One region of the Geobacillus sp. CX412 genome, then DNA from elsewhere that is predicted to be linked to it. Evidence: a T-box and tRNA genes for the amino acid it is inferred to sense, from the RefSeq annotation. Region 1 holds a T-box; the other holds one or more tRNA genes.
The links. A T-box is a leader RNA that pairs with one kind of tRNA and senses whether it is charged. The one in region 1 lies ahead of ileS (isoleucine--tRNA ligase), so its partner is inferred to be a tRNA-Ile.
Positions count from the first base shown of each region.

Region 1 (7,288 bases):
AAAAAAAGTGATAAAAATCAACAAAAAAGATATGAGGTTGACGAGGATGTCAGACATTTTTCGACAAATAGAAAAGGAATTGTTGATGCTGCAGTCGCATTCGTTTCCTCAGATCGTCGCTGGATTTACGACGAAACATGGAGGAGTGAGTAAAGGAGCGTTTGCGACATTCAATTTAGGGCTGCATGTTGGGGATGACCCTCTTTTGTTTGCAGCAATCGACAGCGTTTGGCGGATTTGTTGCAATTTCCACTTGAACGGTGGATATGTTGCGACCAAATACATGATGTTCACATTGAAAAGGTGACAACCGACCACGGTGGAAAAGGAACAACGGATTATCAGTCCGCTATAGCGGGTACGGACGGTCTGTATACAGAAGAGGCAAGATTATTGCTTGCCTTATGTTTTGCTGATTGCGTACCGCTTTATTTTATGGCTCCGAAACATGGCATGATTGGCCTTGCTCATGCCGGATGGAAAGGAACAGTAAAAAACATTGCGGGAGAAATGGTTCGTCTTTGGCATGAGTGTGAGCAAATTCCTCTTGAGGATATATACGTTGTGATCGGCCCTTCGATTGGCGCTTGTTGCTATATCGTCGATGACCGTGTGATCACGCGCGTCGATCGCGTTTTGGAAGGGGAAGAGAAGCTTCCGTATAAGCAGGTGAGCATAGGGCAATATGCTCTTGATTTAAAAGAGCTGAATAAAGTATTACTGATAAAGGCAGGAATTCATGAAGAACATATTGATGTTTCCGGGTATTGTACGAGTTGTGCTGATCATTTGTTTTTCTCTCATCGCCGTGATCAAGGAAAAACAGGAAGAATGATGGCGTTTATCGGCAGGAAGGAGGAATGAATGATGACGGTTCGCGACAATTTAGCAATCATTCGAGAAAACATTGAAGCAGCGTGCCAACGAGTAGGACGCAACCCTGCCGACATTCGCATTGTTGCCGTTACGAAATATGTAAGTGTGGAGCGGGCGAGAGAGGCGCTAGAAGCCGGCATTACCGATTTGGGAGAAAATCGTGATGACGGGTTGTTGAAAAAATATGAAGCGTTGGGCGCGGAGCCGACATGGCATTTTATTGGCACACTGCAATCACGAAAAGTGAAAAATATTATTGACAAAGTGGATTATATTCACTCGCTTGACCGTATGTCGCTTGCTAAAGAAATCGAAAAGCGAGCAACGAAGCGGGTGAAATGTTTTGTTCAAGTGAACGTATCGGGTGAAGCGACTAAACATGGATTAGCAAAAGAAGAAGTGATTCCGTTTATTCAACAGCTGCAAGATTTTTCGCATATTGAAGTGATTGGTTTAATGACGATGGCGCCTTATACAGATGATGAATCTATTTTACGTACATGCTTTCGTCAATTAAAATTATTGCAAGAAAATGTACAAGCATTACATATTCCAAACGCTCCATGTACGGAACTGTCTATGGGGATGTCCAACGATTACGTGATCGCCATTGAAGAAGGCGCAACTTTTATTCGCCTTGGCACATCGCTTGTTGGAAAAGAATTTTAGGAGGTGAAATCAATGGGATTGATAAAAAAATTTAAAGATTATTTTTTAGAGGAAGACTATGAGGAATATGAAGAATATGAAGAGGAATATGAGGAAGAGGAAGAAATGCGGCAAGCGACAAAGGCAAATACCAAATCCAATGTGGTGAGCTTACAAAGCGTGCAAAAGTCGTCGAAAGTAGTATTAATTGAGCCAAGAGCATATGCGGAAGCGCAAGAAATCGCTGACCATTTAAAAAATCGCCGCGCGGTTGTGGTGAATTTACAACGAATTCAACACGAACAAGCAAAGCGTATTGTCGACTTTTAAGCGGTACCGTATATGCCATTGGAGGAGATATTCAACAAGTTGGCACAAAAATTTTTTTGTGCACGCCAGATAACGTAGATGTGACTGGTTCGATTTCCATCGATAGTGACGATGATACATCAATGAAGAGGTGGTAGCCGTTTATGCACAGTTTGCTTTGGTTTTTGAGTACATTGATTCAAATTTATTCGTATGCGCTAATTATTTACATTTTGATGTCATGGTTTCCCAATGCTCGTGATACAAAAGTCGGCCAAATGCTTGCGACGATTTGCGAGCCATATTTAGAACCGTTTCGCCGCATTATTCCACCAATCGGAATGATTGACATTTCTCCGATCGTCGCTTTTTTAGTGCTTGAATTTGCGACAAAAGGGTTGTATGCCCTTTTTGATATGTTAAATTTAGTGTGAGGAATCCATCATAGGGTTCCTTTCTTCATGGAAGTTAGGTGTGAACAGATGGAAATATACCAGCATTTTCGCAAAGAAGAACATCATTTTATTGACCAGGTATTAGAGTGGCAAGAAACGGTAAAGAGACAATACGCACCAAAGCTTACTGACTTTTTAGATCCACGTGAGCAACAAATTGTGCAAAGCGTCATCGGTCGCGATGAGGAGGTTCGCATTGCTTTTTTTGGCGGCGCCCCGTTTGTGGAGCGCAAAAGAGCGCTATTGTTCCCGCCATATTTTCAGCCCGCGGATGAAGATTATGAAATTGCTTTGTTTGAGGTCCATTATCCGAGCAAATTTATCAGCCTAGAGCATCGCCAAGTGCTAGGGGCGCTCATGTCGCTTGGGTTGAGGCGCGGAAAATTTGGTGATATTTTAATGAAGGAGGAACGGGTTCAATTTTTGGCGGCCAACGAAGTGGCGGACTATATCCGCCTACATTTGCACGCAATCGGAAAAGCAAATGTTTCGGTAGAAAAAAGGCCATTGACAGAGATTATCACGTTAGAAGAAAAGTGGCAAGATACGACCATTACCGCTTCATCATTAAGGCTGGATGCAATATTATCACAAGCATTTCATGTATCACGGCAAAAAATTCAGTCATTCATTGAAAATGGATTTGTAAAAGTAAATTGGAAAATCGTTGAACAAGCACATTTTGAATGCCAACAAGGAGACATTCTTTCCGCGCGCGGATTTGGCCGCTGTAAAATTATATCCATTGAAGGAAAAACAAAAAAAGAAAAGTGGCGCATTCGAATCGGAATACAAAAATAATCGAATGGTTGCAGGAATTGATAGAAAAATGTCGAATGATAAGGAAAAGGAATTTCGAGACGGAGGTGGCCATTGTGCCTTTAACGCCATTAGATATTCATAATAAAGAGTTTAGCCGAGGTTTTCGCGGCTATGATGAAGATGAAGTAAATGAATTTCTTGATCAAGTCATTAAAGATTATGAAATGGTGATTCGCGAAAAAAAGCAACTTGAGGAAAAAGTAGCGGAATTGACAGAAAAACTAAATTACTTTACTAATATTGAAGAAACATTAAACAAATCGATTTTAGTTGCCCAAGAAACAGCGGAAGAAGTAAAGCGAAACGCGGAGAAAGAAGCGAAACTAATCATTAAAGAAGCGGAAAAAAATGCGGAGCGCATCATCAGCGAAGCGCTTGCGAAATCGCGGAAAATCTCTCTTGAAATTGAAGAACTAAAGCGGCAATCGAAAGTATTTCGCATGCGTTTTCGCATGCTCATTGAAGCGCAACTAGAAATGTTGAATAATCGCGATTGGGATGATTTAATGGAATATGAAGTGCCAGAATTAGAAACAAAGGAGAAGGAAGAACTCTCCCAATCTTGACGACCATTGATTTTTTCGCATATAATATCGAATAAAATGAACATAGGCGTTAACGATGAAAGGGACAGTAGCTCTTTCAACGCTTATTTCAGCGAGCTGGGGATGGTGGAAGCCTGGCATAAGCGAAAGAGTGAAGATCACCCTGGAGTTCCATGCTGAACGGAAAAGTAGGCAGTGGCGTGTCATTCACGTTACGAATGCAAAGTGGGCTATGGCATACATAGCCAATAAGGGTGGTACCGCGAGACCGTTCTCGTCCCTTTTTGGGAGAGAGCGGTTTTTTTGCGTTTCTACTGTCTTTCCAACTTGATCAGCTGCTTATCTATTTCGCTCATTTATACATGAAATAATAAGGATAGGAGGAATGAACATGGATTACAAAGAAACGCTGTTAATGCCACAAACGGAATTTCCAATGCGCGGAAACTTACCGAAGCGTGAACCGGAAATCCAGAAAAAATGGGAAGAAATGGACATTTATCGAAAAGTGCAAGAACGGACAAAAGGACGCCCGTTGTTTGTTCTGCATGACGGGCCGCCGTACGCGAACGGCGATATTCATATGGGACACGCTTTAAATAAAATTTTAAAAGATATTATCGTCCGCTATAAATCGATGAGCGGCTATTGCGCGCCATACGTTCCTGGATGGGATACACATGGACTTCCGATTGAAACAGCGCTCACGAAAAAGGGAGTTGACCGAAAATCGATGAGCGTTGCGGAATTTCGCAAGCTTTGTGAACAATATGCGTATGAACAAATTAATAATCAGCGCGAGCAATTTAAGCGTCTTGGCGTGCGCGGTGATTGGGAAAATCCATATATTACGTTGAAACCGGAATATGAAGCACAACAAATTAAAGTGTTTGGCGAGATGGCGAAAAAAGGACTTATTTATAAAGGCCTAAAGCCGGTATATTGGTCTCCATCAAGCGAATCGGCGTTGGCGGAAGCGGAAATTGAGTATAAAGACAAACGTTCCCCTTCCATTTATGTTGCATTCCCAGTGAAAGATGGAAAAGGAGTGCTTGACGGAGACGAAAAAATCGTCATTTGGACAACAACGCCTTGGACGATTCCAGCAAACTTAGCGATTGCCGTTCATCCAGACCTTGATTATCAAGTGGTGGAAACAAACGGTGCAAAATATGTCGTTGCTGCTGCGTTATTAGAATCTGTTGCGAAAGAAATCGGCTGGGACGAAGTAACGGTTGTGAAAACGATCAAAGGAAAAGACTTAGAATATGTCGTGGCAAAACATCCGTTTTATGACCGCGATTCTTTAGTCATTTGCGGTGAACATGTTACGACAGACGCCGGAACAGGATGCGTTCATACCGCGCCTGGACATGGGGAAGATGACTTTATTGTCGGGCAAAAATACGGCTTGGATGTGCTATGTCCAGTCGATGAGCGCGGCTATATGACAAGCGAAGCGCCAGGCTTTGAAGGACTGTTTTACGATGAAGCAAACAAAGCGGTTACACAAAAATTAGAAGAAGTCGGGGCGCTTTTAAAACTCAGTTTCATCACTCACTCGTATCCGCACGACTGGCGTACGAAAAAGCCGACGATTTTCCGTGCTACGACACAATGGTTTGCATCCATCGATAAAATTCGCAGTGAACTGCTTCAGGCCATTAAAGAAACAAAATGGATTCCGGAATGGGGCGAAATCCGCATCCATAATATGATTCGCGACCGCGGCGACTGGTGTATTTCCCGTCAACGTGCATGGGGGGTACCGATTCCAGTCTTTTACGGGGAAAACGGTGAACCAATTATTACGGATGAAACGATTGAACATGTATCCAACTTGTTCCGCCAATATGGTTCGAACGTTTGGTTTGAGCGTGAGGCGAAAGATTTATTACCGGAAGGATTTACGCATCCATCAAGCCCGAACGGTATCTTTACGAAAGAAACAGACATTATGGATGTATGGTTTGATTCCGGTTCTTCCCATCAGGCAGTACTTGTAGAACGTGATGATTTACAACGCCCGGCAGATTTATATTTAGAAGGTTCCGACCAATATCGCGGCTGGTTTAACTCTTCGCTTTCGACTGCGGTCGCTGTTACCGGTAAAGCACCGTATAAAGCTGTATTAAGCCACGGATTTGTTCTCGATGGAGAAGGACGGAAAATGAGTAAATCGCTTGGCAATGTCGTTGTGCCGGCGAAAGTGATGGAACAGCTTGGTGCCGACATTTTGCGTTTATGGGTTGCTTCTGTTGATTATCAAGCGGACGTTCGCATTTCTGACAGCATTTTAAAACAAGTGGCGGAAGTATATCGCAAAATTCGCAATACGTTCCGCTTTATGCTCGGAAACTTATTCGACTTTAATCCAGAAACAGATGCGGTTCCGGTTAACGAATTACGTGAAGTCGACCGCTACATGATTGTAAAATTAAACCATTTGATTGAAAACGTAAAGCATGCCTATGAAACGTATGATTTTGCGTCCATTTATCACGATGTGAACAATTTCTGTACTGTTGATTTAAGTGCTTTCTATTTAGATTTTGCAAAAGATATTTTATATATCGAAGCGCCAAACGATCGCGCCCGCCGTTCGATTCAGACGGTATTGTACGAAACGGTTGTCGCGTTAACAAAGCTTGTAGCGCCGATTTTGCCGCATACTGCAGAGGAAGTATGGGAGCACATTCCAAATCGAAAGGAAAAAGAAGAAAGCGTTCAACTTGTTGATATGCCAGAGACAATAAACATTGACGAAGAAGACGCGATTGTTGCAAAATGGGATGCGTTTATGAACTTGCGCGATGATGTGTTAAAAGCGTTAGAAGTGGCGCGCAACGAAAAAGTGATTGGCAAATCGTTGACCGCAAGCGTTACGGTATATCCGACAAAAGAAGCGCGACAATTGCTTGGATCGATCGAAGAAGATCTAAAACAGTTATTTATCGTATCCGAGTTTACGATTGCAGATGACTATGAACACGCTCCAGAAGATGCGCAAAAATTGGCCAATGTGGCCGTTATCGTCAAACCGGCGGAAGGAGAAACATGCGAGCGTTGCTGGGTGGTGACTCCGGAAGTAGGAAAAGATGCAGATCATCCGACATTATGCCCTCGATGCGCCCATATTGTGAAAGAACATTATTCCGCCTAAAGCTGGCGGAGCTGCCGGATTGCGGCGGCTCCGCTGTTTTTATCGCATCATCCAATTGTCTATAATTGCCTGATTATGCTACAATGCATTAGGTATGATATACGTGAGTGGGGGGATATGGTGATATACTATATCATTGCGCTGGCGGTCATCGCCATCGATCAGTGGACGAAATGGCTCGTTGTAAAATATATGCAGCTTGGTGAAAGTATTCCGATCATTCCGAACGTGCTTTATATCACCTCACATCGTAACCGCGGAGCGGCATGGGGTATTTTACAAGGGCAGTTTTGGCTGTTTTATTTGATTACCGTAATCGTTGTCATTGGGTTAGTCGTCTATATTCAGCGTTTGCCGCGCGGAGAGCGGTTGTTTGGAATTGCTTTGGGCCTTATGCTTGGGGGAGCGATCGGCAATTTTATTGACCGGGTTTTCCGCAAAGAAGTCGTTGACTTTATTCATACATACAT
Region 1 is NZ_CP103461.1:2,444,710-2,451,997, reverse strand. It holds partial or broken gene pgeF (peptidoglycan editing factor PgeF) at 47-864, shown strand; gene NXM86_RS12720 (YggS family pyridoxal phosphate-dependent enzyme) at 868-1,545, shown strand; partial or broken gene NXM86_RS12715 (cell division protein SepF) at 1,558-1,991, shown strand; gene NXM86_RS12710 (YggT family protein) at 1,998-2,267, shown strand; gene NXM86_RS12705 (YlmH family RNA-binding protein) at 2,316-3,089, shown strand; gene NXM86_RS12700 (DivIVA domain-containing protein) at 3,164-3,676, shown strand; T-box leader at 3,723-3,940, shown strand; gene ileS (isoleucine--tRNA ligase) at 4,047-6,818, shown strand; gene lspA (signal peptidase II) at 6,936-7,288, shown strand, end outside.

Region 2 (7,288 bases), 520 kb from region 1:
TACCTCAATTTAAAGTAGGGATTATACTTTATAATCATATCGTTGTTGATGATTCTCCGCAAATGTTAAAAGGAAGACTCCAATTATTTCAAGAATCCATTTACTTTGATTTGCAGGAAACAGCGATTGCAGATATTCCTGAACTGGCGGAATGGCGCAGGGCATTTAAAACGATCGGAACAGACCCGAGCAGATATCGTCCTTCGTCGGAAAGCTTATATCGACGTATTCAAAAGAAAAACTTTATCCCAACTATCCACTCCGCAGCCGACGTGAACAATTTCTTTTCACTTTATTATAAAATTCCAATTGGCATTTATGATTTAGATAAATTGGAAGGACCGATTACCATTGATATTGGAACAGACCAAGACGAGTATATCGCTATCAACGGGCGCACTGTCAACTTTTCTCATAAGCTCGTATCAAAGGATGTTCACGGGCCATTTGGCAGTCCGATTGTTGATTCCCAACGAACAGCTGTTACAAAAGAAACGAAAAACGCCGTTCAAATTGTTTATTTACTGCCATCTATGAAACAAGAACAATGTGAAAAACTGTTGCAGTCCATGCAAAAGATGTTCTTGCAAATTCATGGAGGTGATGCTGTCTTTCAACTTGTGTAAAAAATTACATAAAAAATAAAAAACGCAATGCCTCGTTCTTTGAAGAAACGAAACACTGCGTTGTCCCCATAACCATTATTTGCGATGGAGCGGGTGATGGGAATCGAACCCACGACATCAGCTTGGAAGGCTGAGGTTTTACCACTAAACTACACCCGCATATTATTTTTTATTCTTTAAATCTGTATACAACGCGCAGTTGTCATGCCTCTTCCTCTGCTAGCAAACTCAAAGATGATGGATGCATCGAGGCAACCCGCAATCAACTCGAAGCAAATTCGATGATGTATTGCTCGTGGCTGAGGTTTTACCACTAAACTACACCCGCGTATACATTCTCCGAATACAAAACCGCATTTATCATGAACAACATTAAGTTAACGGTATTGATTATAACAGAGGATGTATTAGATTGCAACTATAAAACGAAAAAATTCGACAAATTTCGTTTTATGGAAAGAACAAAAGCACCAGCGTAACTGGTGCTTTTATGACCCGTACGGGATTCGAACCCGTGTTACCGCCGTGAAAGGGCGGTGTCTTAACCACTTGACCAACGGGCCACATTGAATGGCGGAGAAGGCGGGATTTGAACCCGCGCGCCGCAAAATTGCGACCTAACGGTTTAGCAAACCGTCCCCTTCAGCCACTTGGGTACTTCTCCGTATGGCTCCGCAAGTAGGATTCGAACCTACGACCTACCGGTTAACAGCCGGTTGCTCTACCGCTGAGCTATTGCGGAATAAAGAGAATGGCATTAATCATATACGAAATTATCTTTATCCCTTCCTCTTCTAGCTAATTCACAGAAGCAAGATGCGTCGGGACAAAAGATACAAACCTTCTAGTTTTCATTTGGTTTTCGTTGCCTCTTCCTCTGCTAGCAAACTCAAAGATGATGGATGCGTCGAGGCAACTCGCAGTGAACTCATCGATGTAGTGCTTGTCGCTGAGCTATTGCGGAATAAAGCAAGTCTAATATTAGTTTAACTCACTATCAGATAATATGCAATATGGTGGGCCTAAGTGGACTTGAACCACCGACCTCACGCTTATCAGGCGTGCGCTCTAACCAGCTGAGCTATAGGCCCAAGAAGCGGGTGATGGGAATCGAACCCACGACATCAGCTTGGAAGGCTGAGGTTTTACCACTAAACTACACCCGCATAACATGGGGCGACTAGTGGGAATCGAACCCACGCATGCCAGAGCCACAATCTGGTGCGTTAACCACTTCGCCATAGTCGCCACAATCTGATGCCGGCTGCAGGACTTGAACCCGCAACCTACTGATTACAAGTCAGTTGCTCTACCAATTGAGCTAAGCCGGCATATGAAATTTGTCTAAATTATTTTCATTGCCTCTTCCTCTACTAGCGAACTCAAAGATGCTGGATGCGTCGAGGCAACTCGGAGCGAGTTCATGGAAGCTTAGGCTCGTTGCTCCCCAATTGAGCTAAGCCGGCACATCAGACAGAAAAACTTAAGAGTGAGTGGTGGCTCGGGACGGAATCGAACCGCCGACACAAGGATTTTCAGTCCTTTGCTCTACCGACTGAGCTACCGAGCCATTTTATTATCTTAATATTCTGTGTTGTCTTGTCCTTTCCTCTTCTAGATTATTCAGCAATGTTAGATGCGTCAGGACAACTCGCAGCATATTCATGGAAGTATCATTCATCGTTACCGATCCATATACTTAGTTCATTGTGGCGGTCCCGACGGGACTCGAACCCGCGATCTCCTGCGTGACAGGCAGGCATGTTAACCACTACACTACGGGACCAATATTGGTTGCGGGGGCAGGATTTGAACCTGCGACCTTCGGGTTATGAGCCCGACGAGCTACCGGACTGCTCCACCCCGCGGCGATATACTATAGTAACGAGTAACGATGTATGGCGGAGGAGGAGGGATTCGAACCCCCGCGCGCCTTGCGGCGCCTCTCGGTTTTCAAGACCGACCCCTTCAGCCAGACTTGGGTACTCCTCCATCATATTAAAGAACATGGTGGACCTTGTAGGATTCGAACCTACGACCGGACGGTTATGAGCCGTCTGCTCTAACCAGCTGAGCTAAAGGTCCATTTCAATGGCGGCGGAGGGGATCGAACCCCCGACCTCACGGGTATGAACCGTACGCTCTAGCCAGCTGAGCTACGCCGCCAAATTCTTTATTATTACTGGTGGAGCCTATCGGGATCGAACCGATGACCTCCTGCGTGCAAAGCAGGCGCTCTCCCAGCTGAGCTAAGGCCCCATATTTTCTAAATCGGGAAGACAGGATTCGAACCTGCGACCCCATGGTCCCAAACCATGTGCTCTACCAAGCTGAGCTACTTCCCGCTTCCTACATATTCATTAAAAGATTAACGCGCTCGAGAGGATTCGAACCCCTAACCTTCTGATCCGTAGTCAGATGCTCTATCCAATTGAGCTACGAGCGCATATGCCGAGGGCCGGACTCGAACCGGCACGGTAGTTACCTACCCCAGGATTTTAAGTCCTGTGCGTCTGCCAATTCCGCCACCCCGGCGGCATTAATGGAGCGGAAGACGGGGTTCGAACCCGCGACCCCCACCTTGGCAAGGTGGTGTTCTACCACTGAACTACTTCCGCACGCTTATAAGATGCGGGTGGAGGGACTTGAACCCCCACGCCGTAAGGCGCCAGATCCTAAGTCTGGTGCGTCTGCCAATTCCGCCACACCCGCAAAAGTGAGCCATGGAGGATTCGAACCTCCGACCCTCTGATTAAAAGTCAGATGCTCTACCTACTGAGCTAATGGCTCGTGTGGTAAATAAAGACACTCGTTGTTTCTCGTTGCCTCTTCCTCTACTAGTGAATTCAAAGAAGCAGGATTCGTCGAGGCAACTCGTAGCGGATTCATAGGAGCTTAGGCTTGTTGCTCCCCTACTGAGCTAATGGCTCATACTATTACAGTGCCGGCTGCAGGACTTGAACCCGCAACCTACTGATTACAAGTCAGTTGCTCTACCAATTGAGCTAAGCCGGCATAAGAAAGAAGTATTGACATATACGTTTAATTTTTTGTGTCCCTTCCTCTTCTCACTTATTCAGCGAAGTGATATGCGTCGGGACAACTCGCAGTGAATTCACGGAAGCTTAGGCTCGTCTCTACCAATTGAGCTAAGCCGGCATGAATGTAAGGAAAATCACACTTCATATATATTATCATGGTGGAGGATGACGGGATCGAACCGCCGACCCTTGCTTGTAAGGCAAGTGCTCTCCCAGCTGAGCTAATCCTCCGTATGAATTGCCTAGCGACGACCTACTCTTGCAGGGGCGCTGGCCCCAACTACCATCGGCGCTGGAGAGCTTAACTTCCGTGTTCGGGATGGGAACGGGTGTTTCCTCTCCGCTATTGTCACTAGGCAAGTAATGGACAAGTTTTATTATATATAAATAGATAGTCTTGTCAAGATGGGTAATTCATTCCTTCAAAACTAGATAACCGTCTGTTTGGAAGAAGCCGTTTTGCATAGGCGGCCTATGCTTTTCCGTTGTCTAGCTCCTAGCGTCCTCCGCTTTTCACTTTGTCTAGCTCCGGCTCGCAGCGCCTTGCGGAAAATAACCTTCCTCCGTCGACATGCAAGCATGTCTCGTCGGAAGAACATTTTCCTTTTGGCGCTAAGCGCTCGCCTACGCTTTTCCGCTTGGTTAAGTCCTCGATCGATTAGTATCCGTCAGCTCCACGTGTCGCCACGCTTCCACCTCGGACCTATCGACCTCGTCATCTTCGAGGGATCTTACTCGCTTGACGCGATGGGAAATCTCATCTTGAGGGGGGCTTCACGCTTAGATGCTTTCAGCGCTTATCCCTTCCGCACATAGCTACCCAGCGGTGCCCCTGGCGGGACAACTGGTACACCAGCGGTGCGTCCATCCCGGTCCTCTCGTACTAAGGACAGCTCCTCTCAAATTTCCTGCGCCCGCGACGGATAGGGACCGAACTGTCTCACGACGTTCTGAACCCAGCTCGCGTACCGCTTTAATGGGCGAACAGCCCAACCCTTGGGACCGACTACAGCCCCAGGATGCGATGAGCCGACATCGAGGTGCCAAACCTCCCCGTCGATGTGGACTCTTGGGGGAGATCAGCCTGTTATCCCCGGGGTAGCTTTTATCCGTTGAGCGATGGCCCTTCCATACGGAACCACCGGATCACTAAGCCCGACTTTCGTCCCTGCTCGACCTGTCCGTCTCGCAGTCAAGCTCCCTTGTGCCTTTGCACTCTACGAATGATTTCCAACCATTCTGAGGGAACCTTTGGGCGCCTCCGTTACCTTTTGGGAGGCGACCGCCCCAGTCAAACTGCCCACCTGACACTGTCTCCCACCCCGATAAGGGGTGCGGGTTAGAATTTCAATACCGCCAGGGTGGTATCCCACCGGCGCCTCCACCGAAGCTGGCGCTCCGGCTTCTCAGGCTCCCACCTATCCTGTACAAGCGATACCAAAATTCCATATCAGGCTGCAGTAAAGCTCCACGGGGTCTTTCCGTCCTGTCGCGGGTAACCTGCATCTTCACAGGTATATGATTTCACCGGGTCTCTCGTTGAGACAGTGCCCAAGTCGTTACACCTTTCGTGCGGGTCGGAACTTACCCGACAAGGAATTTCGCTACCTTAGGACCGTTATAGTTACGGCCGCCGTTTACTGGGGCTTCGGTTCGCACCTTCAGCCTTGCGGCTTAAGCGCTCCCCTTAACCTTCCAGCACCGGGCAGGTGTCAGCCCCTATACTTCGCCTTTCGGCTTCGCAGAGACCTGTGTTTTTGGTAAACAGTCGCTTGGGCCTTTTCACTGCGGCTCTCTCGGGCTCATCACCCAAGAGAGCACCCCTTCTCCCGAAGTTACGGGGTCATTTTGCCGAGTTCCTTAACGAGAGTTCTCCCGCGCACCTTAGGATTCTCTCCTCGCCTACCTGTGTCGGTTTGCGGTACGGGCACCTCTCACCTCGCTAGAGGCTTTTCTTGGCAGTGTAGGATCGGGGACTTCGGGACCGATGGTCCCTTCGCCATCACGGCTCAGCCTTTGCGCCAGACGGATTTGCCTATCTGGCAGCCTAACCGCTTGGACAGGCTATTTCCAGCAGCCTGCTCGCCCTACCTTCCTGCGTCCCCCCATTGCTCAAACGGTGAGGAGGTGGTACAGGAATCTCAACCTGTTGCCCATCACCTACGCCTTTCGGCCTCGGCTTAGGTCCCGACTAACCCTGAGCGGACGAACCTTCCTCAGGAAACCTTAGGCTTTCGGTGCAGAGGATTCTCACCTCTGTTTTCGCTACTCACACCGGCATTCTCACTTCTAAGCGCTCCACGAGTCCTTCCGGTCCCGCTTCGGCGCGCTTAGAACGCTCCCCTACCGATGACCAACGGTCATCCCACAGCTTCGGTGGCACGTTTAGCCCCGGTACATTTTCGGCGCAGAGTCACTCGACCAGTGAGCTATTACGCACTCTTTAAATGATGGCTGCTTCTAAGCCAACATCCTGGTTGTCTGGGCAACTCCACATCCTTTTCCACTTAACGTGCACTTTGGGACCTTAGCTGGTGGTCTGGGCTGTTTCCCTCTCGACCACGGATCTTATCACTCGTAGTCTGACTCCCAAGGATAAGTCGTTGGCATTCGGAGTTTGACTGAGTTCGGTAACCCGATGAGGGCCCCTAGCTCAATCAGTGCTCTACCTCCAAGACTCTTCCCTTGAGGCTAGCCCTAAAGCTATTTCGGGGAGAACCAGCTATCTCCAGGTTCGATTGGCATTTCACCCCTACCCACACCTCATCCCCGCACTTTTCAACGTACGTGGGTTCGGGCCTCCAGTAGGTGTTACCCTACCTTCACCCTGGACATGGGTAGATCACCTGGTTTCGGGTCTACGACGACGTACTTAACGCCCTATTCAGACTCGCTTTCGCTGCGGCTCCGTCTCTTCGACTTAACCTCGCACGTCATCGTAACTCGCCGGTTCATTCTACAAAAGGCACGCCATCACCCATAAACGGGCTCTGACTACTTGTAGGCACACGGTTTCAGGTTCTCTTTCACTCCCCTTCCGGGGTGCTTTTCACCTTTCCCTCACGGTACTGGTTCACTATCGGTCACTAGGGAGTATTTAGCCTTGGGAGATGGTCCTCCCTGCTTCCGACGGGATTCCCCGTGTCCCGCCGTACTCAGGATCCACTCGGGAGGGAACGAAGTTTCGACTACAGGGCTGTCACCTTCTCTGGCGGGCCTTTCCAGACCGCTTCGTCTACCCCGTTCCTTTGTAACTCCCATGTGAGTGGTCCTACAACCCCAAGAGGCAAGCCTCTTGGTTTGGGCTGTTCCCGTTTCGCTCGCCGCTACTCAGGGAATCGCGGTTGCTTTCTTCTCCTCCGGGTACTTAGATGTTTCAGTTCCCCGGGTGTGCCCTCCATACCCTATGGATTCAGGTATGGATACTGCCCCATTACGGGCAGTGGGTTTCCCCATTCGGACATCTCCGGATCAACGCTTGCTTACAGCTCCCCGAAGCGTTTCGGCGTTTGCCCCGTCCTTCATCGGCTCCTAGTGCCAAGGCATCCACCGTGCGCCCTTTCTAACTTAACCATGCGAAAACAGCTTCATGCTTGCCGCCTTCGCTTCTCGGCTTCTTCC
Region 2 is NZ_CP103461.1:2,960,938-2,968,225, forward strand. It holds gene NXM86_RS15440 (B3/B4 domain-containing protein) at 1-626, shown strand, start outside; tRNA gene NXM86_RS15445 (tRNA-Gly) at 712-785, opposite strand; tRNA gene NXM86_RS15450 (tRNA-Glu) at 1,118-1,189, opposite strand; tRNA gene NXM86_RS15455 (tRNA-Ser) at 1,198-1,290, opposite strand; tRNA gene NXM86_RS15460 (tRNA-Asn) at 1,294-1,368, opposite strand; tRNA gene NXM86_RS15465 (tRNA-Ile) at 1,641-1,717, opposite strand; tRNA gene NXM86_RS15470 (tRNA-Gly) at 1,722-1,792, opposite strand; tRNA gene NXM86_RS15475 (tRNA-His) at 1,799-1,874, opposite strand; tRNA gene NXM86_RS15480 (tRNA-Thr) at 1,885-1,957, opposite strand; tRNA gene NXM86_RS15485 (tRNA-Phe) at 2,121-2,196, opposite strand; tRNA gene NXM86_RS15490 (tRNA-Asp) at 2,337-2,412, opposite strand; tRNA gene NXM86_RS15495 (tRNA-Met) at 2,418-2,494, opposite strand; tRNA gene NXM86_RS15500 (tRNA-Ser) at 2,526-2,618, opposite strand; tRNA gene NXM86_RS15505 (tRNA-Ile) at 2,635-2,711, opposite strand; tRNA gene NXM86_RS15510 (tRNA-Met) at 2,719-2,792, opposite strand; tRNA gene NXM86_RS15515 (tRNA-Ala) at 2,810-2,885, opposite strand; tRNA gene NXM86_RS15520 (tRNA-Pro) at 2,898-2,971, opposite strand; tRNA gene NXM86_RS15525 (tRNA-Arg) at 2,999-3,072, opposite strand; tRNA gene NXM86_RS15530 (tRNA-Leu) at 3,076-3,161, opposite strand; tRNA gene NXM86_RS15535 (tRNA-Gly) at 3,170-3,244, opposite strand; tRNA gene NXM86_RS15540 (tRNA-Leu) at 3,257-3,338, opposite strand; tRNA gene NXM86_RS15545 (tRNA-Lys) at 3,344-3,416, opposite strand; tRNA gene NXM86_RS15550 (tRNA-Thr) at 3,569-3,641, opposite strand; tRNA gene NXM86_RS15555 (tRNA-Val) at 3,824-3,898, opposite strand; rRNA gene rrf (5S ribosomal RNA) at 3,908-4,024, opposite strand; rRNA gene NXM86_RS15565 (23S ribosomal RNA) at 4,306-7,240, opposite strand.
Region 2: it has a tRNA-Ile gene. The T-box ahead of ileS (isoleucine--tRNA ligase) is inferred to sense a tRNA for this amino acid. The anticodon was not compared.